Regions from separate parts of the Tateyamaria omphalii genome, predicted to be linked through region 2. Evidence: riboswitches for the same ligand, from Rfam matches in the RefSeq annotation. Region 2 holds a riboswitch; the other holds the start of a gene.
What was found. A riboswitch is a leader RNA that binds a small molecule or an ion and turns the genes downstream of it on or off. The one in region 2 is predicted to bind thiamine pyrophosphate.
Positions count from the first base shown of each region.

Region 1: another riboswitch for thiamine pyrophosphate. It lies ahead of thiM (hydroxyethylthiazole kinase); the one in region 2 lies ahead of BWR18_RS16115 (thiamine ABC transporter substrate-binding protein).

Region 1 is NZ_CP019312.1:35,143-40,297, forward strand. It holds gene BWR18_RS00165 (3-oxoacyl-ACP reductase) at 1-371, opposite strand, end outside; gene thiD (bifunctional hydroxymethylpyrimidine kinase/phosphomethylpyrimidine kinase) at 368-1,177, opposite strand; gene thiE (thiamine phosphate synthase) at 1,174-1,812, opposite strand; gene thiM (hydroxyethylthiazole kinase) at 1,803-2,585, opposite strand; TPP riboswitch at 2,630-2,718, opposite strand; gene BWR18_RS00185 (PqiC family protein) at 2,767-3,312, opposite strand; gene BWR18_RS00190 (PqiB family protein) at 3,316-5,155, opposite strand, start outside.
Region 2 is NZ_CP019312.1:3,213,940-3,219,094, forward strand. It holds gene BWR18_RS16110 (thiamine/thiamine pyrophosphate ABC transporter permease ThiP) at 1-1,467, opposite strand, end outside; gene BWR18_RS16115 (thiamine ABC transporter substrate-binding protein) at 1,443-2,423, opposite strand; TPP riboswitch at 2,462-2,563, opposite strand; gene aroC (chorismate synthase) at 2,657-3,757, shown strand; gene BWR18_RS16125 (TetR/AcrR family transcriptional regulator) at 3,754-4,335, opposite strand; gene BWR18_RS16130 (DM13 domain-containing protein) at 4,462-4,866, shown strand; gene BWR18_RS16135 (DMT family transporter) at 4,910-5,155, shown strand, end outside.

The sequences.
Region 1 (5,155 bases), 680 kb from region 2:
AGCGCGCCGATCACTGCGGTGTCGTGCTGTGCCAGAAGCGCCTTGGGTGAAAGCGTGTAGAGCGTGTCGCGGGCGTCGCCATTGAAGCTGTAGTCGGCGAGCGCGTTGTGCACGACCGTTGTGATCGGACCGAAGGTGTCTTTGGCGGTGTCGATCATGGTGCGGATCTGATCGGCGTCCGTGATGTCTGCCTGGATCGCCTGCGCGCGTGGGCCAAGCTTGGATGCGAGCGTTTTGGCCTGTGTCCGGCTGTTGCGGTAGTTGAGGATGACCTGCGCCCCTTCGCGCGCGAAGGCGGTGGCGATGGCCGCACCGAGGCCGCGGCCTGCGCCGGTGACAAGGACGGTTTGCTGGTCGAGGGGGAGGGTCATGCGCGGTCTTTCCAGAGGGTGTGAAAGTGGTGGACGGGGCCGTGCCCGTGGCCCACGGACAGGGCGTCCGCCGCGGCGATGGCGCCTGCGACGTAGGTTTTGGCAGCCGCGACCGCCTGCGGCAGCGGGGTACCGTGTCCGATCTGAGCGGCGAGCGCTGATGACAGTGTGCAGCCGGTGCCGTGCGTGTTCTTGCCCGGCGTGCGGGGGCCGTCGAACCAGTGCAGGTTGCCGTCTGCACACAGCACGTCCGGGCTGTCCGGGCTCTCCAAGTGCCCGCCCTTGACCAGCGCGGCCTTGGGCCCGAGCGCTGTCAGCGCCTGGGCTTGTGCGGCCATTTCGTCGCGGTTGGTGGCGATGGGTTGGTCCAGCAAGTGGGCCGCTTCGGGCAGGTTCGGCGTGATGAGCGTGGCGCGGGGCACGAGCCTGTCGCGCAGGGTGTCCATGGCGTCAGGGTGCAGGAGCGGGGCGCCGCCCTTGGCGATCATCACCGGGTCCAGCACGACGGGCACCTCTGGATGTGCTGCAAGCGCGTCGGCGACGGCGCTGGCAATCTGGGCACTGGCGATCATGCCGATCTTTATGGCGTCGACGCGGATATCGTCGAAGACGGCCTTGATCTGCGCCGCGACGAAGGTTGGGGGAACGGTTTCGACGCCGCTGACCCCTTGGGTGTTTTGCGCTGTAAGGGCTGTGAGCGCGGCCATGCCGTAGGCGCCATTGGCGGCGAACGCCTTGAGGTCGGCTTGGATACCGGCACCGCCCGAGGGGTCGGAGCCTGCGATGGACAGGACGTTCGGGATCATGTGTGTGCCTCCAGTTCGGTGCGCAGGGTGCGTGCGGCAGCTTCGGGATCTGGTTGACCGCAGATGGCGGAGACCACCGCGATGCCGTTGCAACCCGCGGTCAGGACATTGGCGGCGTGCCCCCGTTTCAGGCCACCGATGGCGACCGTGGGGCAGGGCGACAGGGCGGTTAGTGTTGCCAGCCCGTCGAAGCCGATGGCGGGTTTGTGGTCTGTTTTCGTGTCTGTCGGGAACACGGTGCCGAGGCCGAGGTAGTCCACCAGCGCCGGGTCGGCGGCCCGGACGTGGTTGGCGGTATCGCAGGACAGCCCCACCAGCTTGTCCGGTCCGAGCCGGGCACGGGCGTCGGTGGGTGAGACGTCGCCTTGGCCGATATGCACGCCGTCCACGTCTGCAGCGATGGCCGCATCGAGGTCGTCATTGATGACCAGCGGCACGGGCGTGTCCCTGAGCGCGTGTTTCAGCGCTCGGGCGAGGGCGGTGCGGTCTGCGGTGGTGGCCGTTTTGTCGCGCAATTGGACGAAGCTGACACCGCCGCGGACGGCTGCGGTCACTGTTTCGATCAGGCCGTGGTGGGCGCAGAGCGCGCGGTCAGTGACGAGGTAGAGTGAGAGTGATTTGGGATCTAGGACCATGTCACACGCCCTTCATCCAGATCACCGGGTTGGATCAAGTGCAGGTGATCGAGGAAGTGGAGGGAGAAGCTGCCGGGGCCGGACGCAACCTTGCCCGCCTGTTCCCCGGCTTCTGCGAAATGGGTCAGGGCCGCCACGGTCGCCTCAAGCGGGGGTGTTACGGCGGCGTAGGCCCCGGTGAGCGCGGTCAGGGCGCAGCCCAGGGCGGTGATCTTTGGCATCATGGCATCGCCGCCTGTGATCTCAGCCTGCCGGGTGCCGTCCGTGACGAAGTCCACCGGCCCGGTGATAGCAACGACGCATCCGTGCGTGGTGGCAAGCGTGATTGCGCTGTCCTTGGCGGCTGCGACCTCATCCCCGCTGTCGGCCCCTTTCCCCGCGCCGCCCGCGCCGGACAGGGCCATGATTTCAGAGGCGTTGCCGCGCAGGATCGTGGGCTTGAACCCCAGCAACTGGCGGGCTGCGTCGCCGCGATAGGGCGTCGCAAAATGTGCGACCGGGTCCAGAACCCAGGGCACAGACGCGGTGTTTGCCGAACCCGCGGCCTTGAGCATGGCCGTGAGCCACGGGGGAGAAAGCGTACCGATGTTGATGGTCAGAGCGCCGCAGATGGGCGTGAAATCCGCGACCTCTTCTTCCGCATGGATCATCGCGGGTGAGGCGCCCGCCGCCAGCATTACATTGGCGGCGATGTTCATGGCCACGTAGTTGGTCATGCAGTGCACGAGGGGGGCCTGCGTGCGCAGGGCGTCAAGGGCGGCGTTTGGTGTCATCGCGTCGGTCCACTTCACTTGGCGGACAGGACGCACCGGGGCGCTGGGCACCGGTTCAACCTCCCTCCGCCAGCATTATCTGGTTCAGGTTCGAAGGGTACGTCTCAGCCTTGCGGCGCCCCTGGCTATGAGTTGGAGATAGGGAGGATGCCCGTGTTGTCCAAGTGAAAAATGCGGGCCGTCAGAGACCGTCCCTGGCGATCCGTGTGGCAAGATCGACCAGCAGCTGCGCGCGGGCCTGCGCGACCGAGGCCGGTGCGCCGTCTGCGACCGGGGTCGACAGCTCGAAGAGATGGGCATGGTCGCGGCCCCGCCCATCAAGATCGACCACGTAGTATTGCCCGGAGATGCGCAGCCGGTCGGCCACGACACTCAGGTCTTCCACCCGCACCTCGACCCGACCGGACGCGAAGCCGTCAAAGGGCCAGGGTTCGGACGCCACGCGCCGCCCCGTGATCTCGGCCAGGTGCCGGGTCAGGGCAAGGGTCATGGCGCGCGTCGGTTCATCCGCCCAAAGCGTGTCGGACAGGACCAGGAGATCACCGTCGTTCGCCGTGATCTCGTCCCGCGCGGCGTAGGCGGGCAGCGAGATATCAGCGACTTCGATGCTGGCAAAGCGCGAGGCGATACGCTCTTGGGCGACCAGCTTGGGCGAGGCCACGAACTGATCCGGGCTGCCGCAGGCGACGGCAAGGGAAAGGGCAATAAAGCCGATGACATTTCGCATGAGTTACCGTCCGAGGATCAGGGAGTTGGGATTGCGTTCAATGGTGCGCGCCAGATCGGTCAGCGCCTTGGCGGCCCGTTCGATCTCGTTCAGCGCGCGCAGCGTTTCGCGCGAGAAGGCGGAGCCTTTCTCGTAGCCGCGCAGGGTGCCTTGTGCCTGCGCCAACGTGCTGTTCAGGCGATTGGCAAGGGCGGGCAGTTCGTCGGCGGCCGTTTCGATGGCGGCGGCGGCCTCGCGGGCCGACGTCATGGTGGCGTTGGCGCTGTCGATCAGCCCGCCTGCGCGTAATTCGGCCAGTGCGGCCTCGGCCTCCGCCAGCGCCCCGGCGAGCGCATCGGGCAGATCCGCGTCGCTGGCATCGCCGAAAAGGCGGCTTGCGGTGGCCAGCACGGCTTCAAGCTCGGTCGCCAGCGTGTCCAGCTCGACCTCTTCTGCGCCTGCGGCGATGCGGTCCAACCTCTCGACCACGGACGGCAGGCCCGCGACCGCCTCTTCGACGGCGGTGGCGGCGTCGCTGGCGTCGGTGAGCGCGGCGCTGAGTTGGTCGGCGGTGTCGGCCTCGGTGATGTCGTTCAGAACGACCGAAAGCTCGTCAAAGGCCTGGACGACCGCGCCCGGTGCGGCGCGTATGTCGTCGGAACTGAGCAGGGTTTGCGCCTCGCGGGCGAAGTCCGTGGCTTGCGTGACCAGATCATCGAGCGGCAAGGCGTTCGCACCGTCGATGAAGGTCGCGATCCGGTCCGTCAGTTCCGGCACCTCGTCCAGGGCCGTTTCGGCGCTGGCGGCGGCAAGGCCCACCTGATCGACGGCGGCCAGCAGACGGTCCACCGCCTGCGCGTCGCGCACATCCGCAAGCAGGCCGCGCACATCGGCACTGGCCGCCTGCAGGTCGCTCATCAGCACCCGCAGGTCTTCGGGCAGTGCCTGCACCTCGTCCGAGCCGATCACGCCGCGGGCATCCGACAAGAGCCCGAGGATTTCGCCGGGGGTTTCGCGGATTTCGTCGCTGGCGACAAGGGCCGCGGCATTGTCCAGAAAGCGGATCGCGCTGTCGAGCAATTCCTCGACGGGCAGGGCGTTCACACGCTCCAGCACGCCTTCGGCTGACAGGGCCATGTCGGACACTTCGCTTTCGGTCACCGGGAAGACGGGGAAGGGGTCACCATCCTGATCTATGGTGGCGGGCGGAGCGTCGGGTTCGGTGATCAGTTCGACCTTGAGGCCACCGGCCAGAAGGGACGCATTCACCAGCCGGGCCCGCAGACCTTCGGCTACGCGCTCTTCGAGAAATTCGATGGCTTCGGTGCGGCTGAGGTCGGCGTCGATGCCAAAGCGGGAGGTGTTGATTTCGACCGTGGAGAGGAGGCGCACGCGCGAGTCGCCAAAGCGGTCCGGGTCCACGATGCCCGACACGTTGGCCACCCGCCCGATGCGCAGGCCCCGCCACTCGACCGCCGCGTCCGCAGTGAGGCCGCTGACATTGTCGTCAAAGATGAGGGTGAGGCGCACCACGGCGCCGCTGCTGCCTTCGAACACCGAATTGCGGGCGGCAGCCTCGTTCGGGTGCACCTCGTAGACGAGCCCCGCGCGCAGCGGCTCACCCCCCGACACCAAAGTGCCGAAGGTGATGCCGCCCGAGATCAGCGAGGCGACCGATGAAAAGTCGAGCGATGCGCCGGAGGGACCCACGGACAGGCTGAAGCCTGACGTGTCCCAGAACCGTGTGGCTGTGGTGACCAACTGGTCGTGGGGGTCGTAGATGATGGCGGGCGCCGAGACCCATTGCCCGTTGACGGAAATTGCGGGCTTGCCCAACCGGCCCACTTCGATCCCCTTGAACAGG
Region 2 (5,155 bases):
CCCCGCCGCCGCTTCGGTCCGATACGCGCCCATCAGCCGGTACATCTGCAACGGAAGCGTCGCCACATCCGGGTCCGCGAACAGCGCCACAACGCCTAAGTCCCCGACACTCAGCGCCGCCGTCAAGCCCGCCGCAAACCCGATCTGCGGACGCAGGCGCGGGATGATGACAATGCGCCACAGCGACACCCCACGCAGTCCCAAGCCCACACTTAAACGCCCGTAATCACTGAACACTTGCCGCATCGCAGGCAGCAGGATGCGCACCGCAAATGGCAGCGCCATCATCGCGTTGATCAGCGCGGTCACAGGCAACGCAAAGGCTGTGGGCGAGACATATGGAAAGATCAGAATGAACCACCCCGTCCCGATCATCAGGGGCGATGCGACCAGGCCCAAAAGGGTCAATGCCTCGGCCCCGCCCCACTGCGCTTGCGCCAACCACGCCGCCATCGGCAGGGCAAGAACCAGCAAAACGACGGTGCTCACGCAAGCAACCCAGACGGTCGTCCAGGTCGCACTCAACACCGAAACAGGCATATAAAACAGGCCCACAACGCCCGACAGCGCAATGGACAGCATCGGCAACAACAGGAACCCGGCAGCAAGCACGATCCAAAAAGCATCCCCCCATGGCGCAGGTGCATCCCACCGGCGCACCGCCCTGTCGCGCCCGGTTTGCAACGCGATGGGCGGCAGAATCCAAAGGGCCAGCACCGCCGCAGCCCCCGCCACGGCAAGCTGCAACAGGCTCAGGACAGCAGCCCGCCCGAGGTCGAAGTCGAACCGAAACGCTTGGTAAATAGCCAACTCAATCGTCGTCGCGCGTGGACCGCCACCCAGAGTCAGCGCCACTGCAAAACTCGTCAGGCAAATGACAAAGATCAGCGCAAACGCCCCCGGCACCACCTGCCACAGAATGGGCCATTCAATGACGCGAAACACCATGCGCGGGGGCAGTCCCAACTGACCCACAATGCGAAACTGCTCTGCCGGGACGGACTGCCAACCTTGCAGGATCAACCGTGTGGCCAAAGGCATGTTGAAGAAAACATGCGCCAAAACAACGCCATGCGCGCCATAGATGGACACCTCCGGCAATCCGACCACGCCCAGCGCTGTGTTCAGCCACCCGTTCCGCCCAAAGATCGCGAGCAACCCCAGAACAGCCACGATCACCGGCAGGATGAACGGCGCGCCCAACAGCGTCACCAACAGCGTGTGCCCCGGCAACCGCCGCCGGGCCAAGGCGCGGGCCACGGGTACCGCCAACACCACGGAAATCAGCGCAGACAGAAACGCCTGCCACACGGTAAAGCGCACCGCCTGCCATTCGGCAGCGCGCAAGCCAGTGGTGGTTTCAATCCTCTGACTGATGCCGACAAAGGCTGCAATCACCACCGCGACGACGAACGCCGCCGCGATGATGCCAGCCCTTTGGCTTACTGGCTGAGCGCGGCGCGCCATGTCTCGACCGCGTCCGCTTGCAGCTCTGCCGCCTCGGTTTCCGAGTAGAACAGCACCTTTTCAGGCAGCGGCAATTCCGACCACCCCTCGGGCCAATCGGCCTGCGGCAAGGCCGAAGGCAGCGACCAGTTGGCGGTGGGAATAATGGTCTGGAAGTCGCGCGACATCACATAGGCCAGGAACTGATCCGCCAGCGCAGGCTGGTCCGTGCCCGCAATCTTGCCCACCGTTTCAACCATGAAATAGTGGCCTTCGGGGAAGATCGCCGCCTTCTTGGTGAAGTCCTCTTCGGCAAACATGTGATACGCGGGCGAGGTCGTGTAGCTGAGCACCATGTCGGCCTCACCGTCAGTGAAAAGGCCGTAGGACGCCGACCAATCCTTGGTCACGGTCAGGATGTTGTCCGACAGCGCCTCCCACACCTCTGCCGACCGGTCGCCATAAACCGCCTGCACCCAAAGCACCAAAGCCAGACCGGAAATCGACGTGCGCGGGTCCTGAATGACGATCTTCACGTCGTCGGGCAGCGCCAGCAAATCCTCAAAACTCGCGGGCGGCGCGTCCATCGTATTCTCATTGTAAATGAACGCCGTGTGCCCGTAGTTGAACGGCAGGAACGTGTCATCTGTCCACTCAATCGGCAGCGTCAGTGCGCTGTTGTCCTGACCGTGCGGGGCAAACAGATCTGTCGCGCGCGCCTTGGCCGTCACGTCGGAAGTCAGGCCAATGACCACGTCGGCTTTGGTCCGCTTCCCTTCCAGCAACAGGCGCGGCACCAGATCGCCGGTGGACCATTCCAGATCGCAGGCACAGATCTTTTCAAACTCCGTCTCGATGATGGGTCCCGGACCCCATTCAGACGTAAAATAGTCTCCCGCATAAACAGTCAGAACGGGCGTGTCGGCCAATGCCGTCGTGGCGCCAAGCGTGGCAGCCAAAGTCAAAGCGTATTTCATCGCATCCTCCAATCAGAGAGGCGGCGGGATAAGGATCTTGGGATGAGCCAAACCTTCCCTCCGCCGGTGTTAACCGGTTCAGGTTCAACGGGTTCGCTGTGCGCATCTCAGCCTGTTTCCAGGCACCCCGAGGTAGGGCGGAAGCTAGGGCCCGCGCCCCGCCCCTGCAAGCGGAAAACGCCTTGAGCGTGCCGCATCGCATCGCTAGACGGGTCCGGCAAAGGAGCAACCCCATGTCGATCAACAGTTTTGGCCATCTTTTCCGCGTGACCACATGGGGCGAAAGCCATGGACCTGCGCTTGGGGCCACGGTCGACGGGTGCCCGCCGGGGGTCGAGGTTGATGAGGCGATGATCCAGCACTGGCTGGACAAGCGCAAACCCGGTCAGAACAAATACACGACGCAGCGGCGTGAACCCGACGCGGTTAAAATCCTGTCGGGCGTGTTCGAAGGGCAGACCACAGGCACCCCCGTCCAGCTGATGATCGAAAACACCGACCAGCGGTCGAAGGACTATGGCGATATCGCCGAAAAGTTTCGCCCCGGTCATGCCGATATCACCTATTGGCAGAAATACGGCATCCGCGACTACCGCGGCGGGGGCCGGTCCTCTGCCCGCGAAACGGCAGCGAGGGTGGCCGCAGGCGGTCTGGCACGCGCGGCACTGGACAAGCTGGTGCCGGGGATCGAGATCAAGGGCTACATGACCCGCATGGGTGCGCACGAGATTGACCGGGACAAGTTCGACTGGGACCAGATCGACCAGAACCCGTTCTGGGTGCCCGACGCCAAAGCAGCCACGACATGGGCCGATTACCTCGATGGTCTGCGCAAATCCGGCTCGTCGGTCGGCGCCGTGATTGAAGTGGTCGCGCGCGGCGTGCCCGCAGGTCTCGGCGCCCCGGTTTACGGCAAGTTAGACACTGATCTTGCGGCGGGAATGATGTCGATCAACGCGGTCAAAGGGGTCGAGATTGGCGAAGGCATGTCTGCCGCCATGCTCACTGGCGAGTTGAACGCGGATGAGATCACAATGGGACGAAACGGGCCCGAATATTCCTCCAACCACGCGGGCGGTATCCTCGGCGGTATCTCGACCGGGCAGGACATCGTTGCGCGCTTTGCGGTCAAGCCGACGTCGTCGATCCTGCAAACCCGCAAGACGATCACCAAATCCGGCGAAGAGGCCGAAATCATCACAAAGGGCCGCCATGACCCCTGCGTCGGTATCCGCGCAGTACCGGTGGGCGAGGCGATGATGGCCTGCGTCATCCTGGACCACCTGCTGCTCGACCGCGGTCAGACTGGCGGCGAGCGCGGTAAGATCGGCTAGGCCAGCATCACGCCAACAGAGCGGACGATGTTGTGCAGTGTGTCGTGATCAATGCGCGCCCGCGCCATGGTGCGCAGACCAACATACTGCGCGATGATCATATCGGCGAGGGCACCACGCTCCGCTGGGTTCAAGACGGCATGCTTCGGTGACGCGCCCAACGCCGTATAAATCCCATCGCGCAAGGCACCCAATCCTTCGGACACGGCCTTGGCAACATCATCGTCGTAACTGCTTGGCCCCGCCGCAGCGGTACACAGCAAGCACCCGCGCGCATCGCCATTGACGACGTTCTGATAGGAGCCCTGGAACATCGCCATGATACGCTCCGCCCCATTTGGAATGGACGGATCGGCAAGCATCGCAACACCCGCCTGAACCGCCTGTCGCTCATAGCGCTGCAAGACCTGCAGAAAGAGCGTCTTTTTATCGGTGAACGCCTTGTAGAGACTGCCCCGCGTCAACCCCATGCCATCCAGCAGGTCAGGCAGCGACGCCCCCTCGTACCCGTGTTCCCAAAAGACGTGCATCGCCTTTTCCAGCGCGTCGTCAATGTCGAATGATCGTGGTCTGGCCATGTGCTGTCTCCGATGTCTGACCTTCAATATAGTGTTTGGAACCATATAGTCCAGAACTCACAAGTTTGTGTTTTGTACCATTCGGTTCCTTTTGCTATCCACATATTAGGAACCATACAGTCCACAATGGAGACAGCAATGCTCACCCTCATGAAATCCATCGCCCTGACCCTCGCCATTGTCATTGGCTTTGCCACCGGCCCAGCCTCCGCCGACACCATCGCAAGCGGCACGTTCACCGGCGCGTCGGACCACATCACCACCGGCGAAGTTGACGTGATCAAGAATGCCGACGGCAGCCATACCATCGTGCTGGGCGAAGACTTCAGCCTCGATGGTGCGCCCGACCCGCGCGTGGGCTTGGGCAAGGACGGCAAATATGACGGCCGTACCGATGCGGGCGTGCTGGGCAATCTGACCGGCGCGCAATCCTTTGTCATTCCGGCAGGCGTAGACGTCTCGGACTTCAACGAAGTCTATATCTGGTGCGAAAAGTTCAGCGTTCCGCTCGGCGTTGCCAAACTGAACTGATCGGCTTGCCAATCCTGCCCCAACCCGACAAGGATTGGGGGAAATGAAAGCCCCCACAACCCAGAACAAGCCCGGCACCGCCATCGGCCTCAAGCTCGTGGCGGTGTTCCTGTTCATGGTCATGGCCGCGATGATCAAGGCCGCGACGCAAAACGTCCCCTCGGGCCAGGCCGTGTTCTTCCGCTCATTCTTTGCCCTGCCGATCATCATGGCCTGGATCTGGCGGGCCGGTGAGATGCGCGAAGCGCTGACACCCAACAACCTGACCGGTCACATCTGGCGCGGTCTG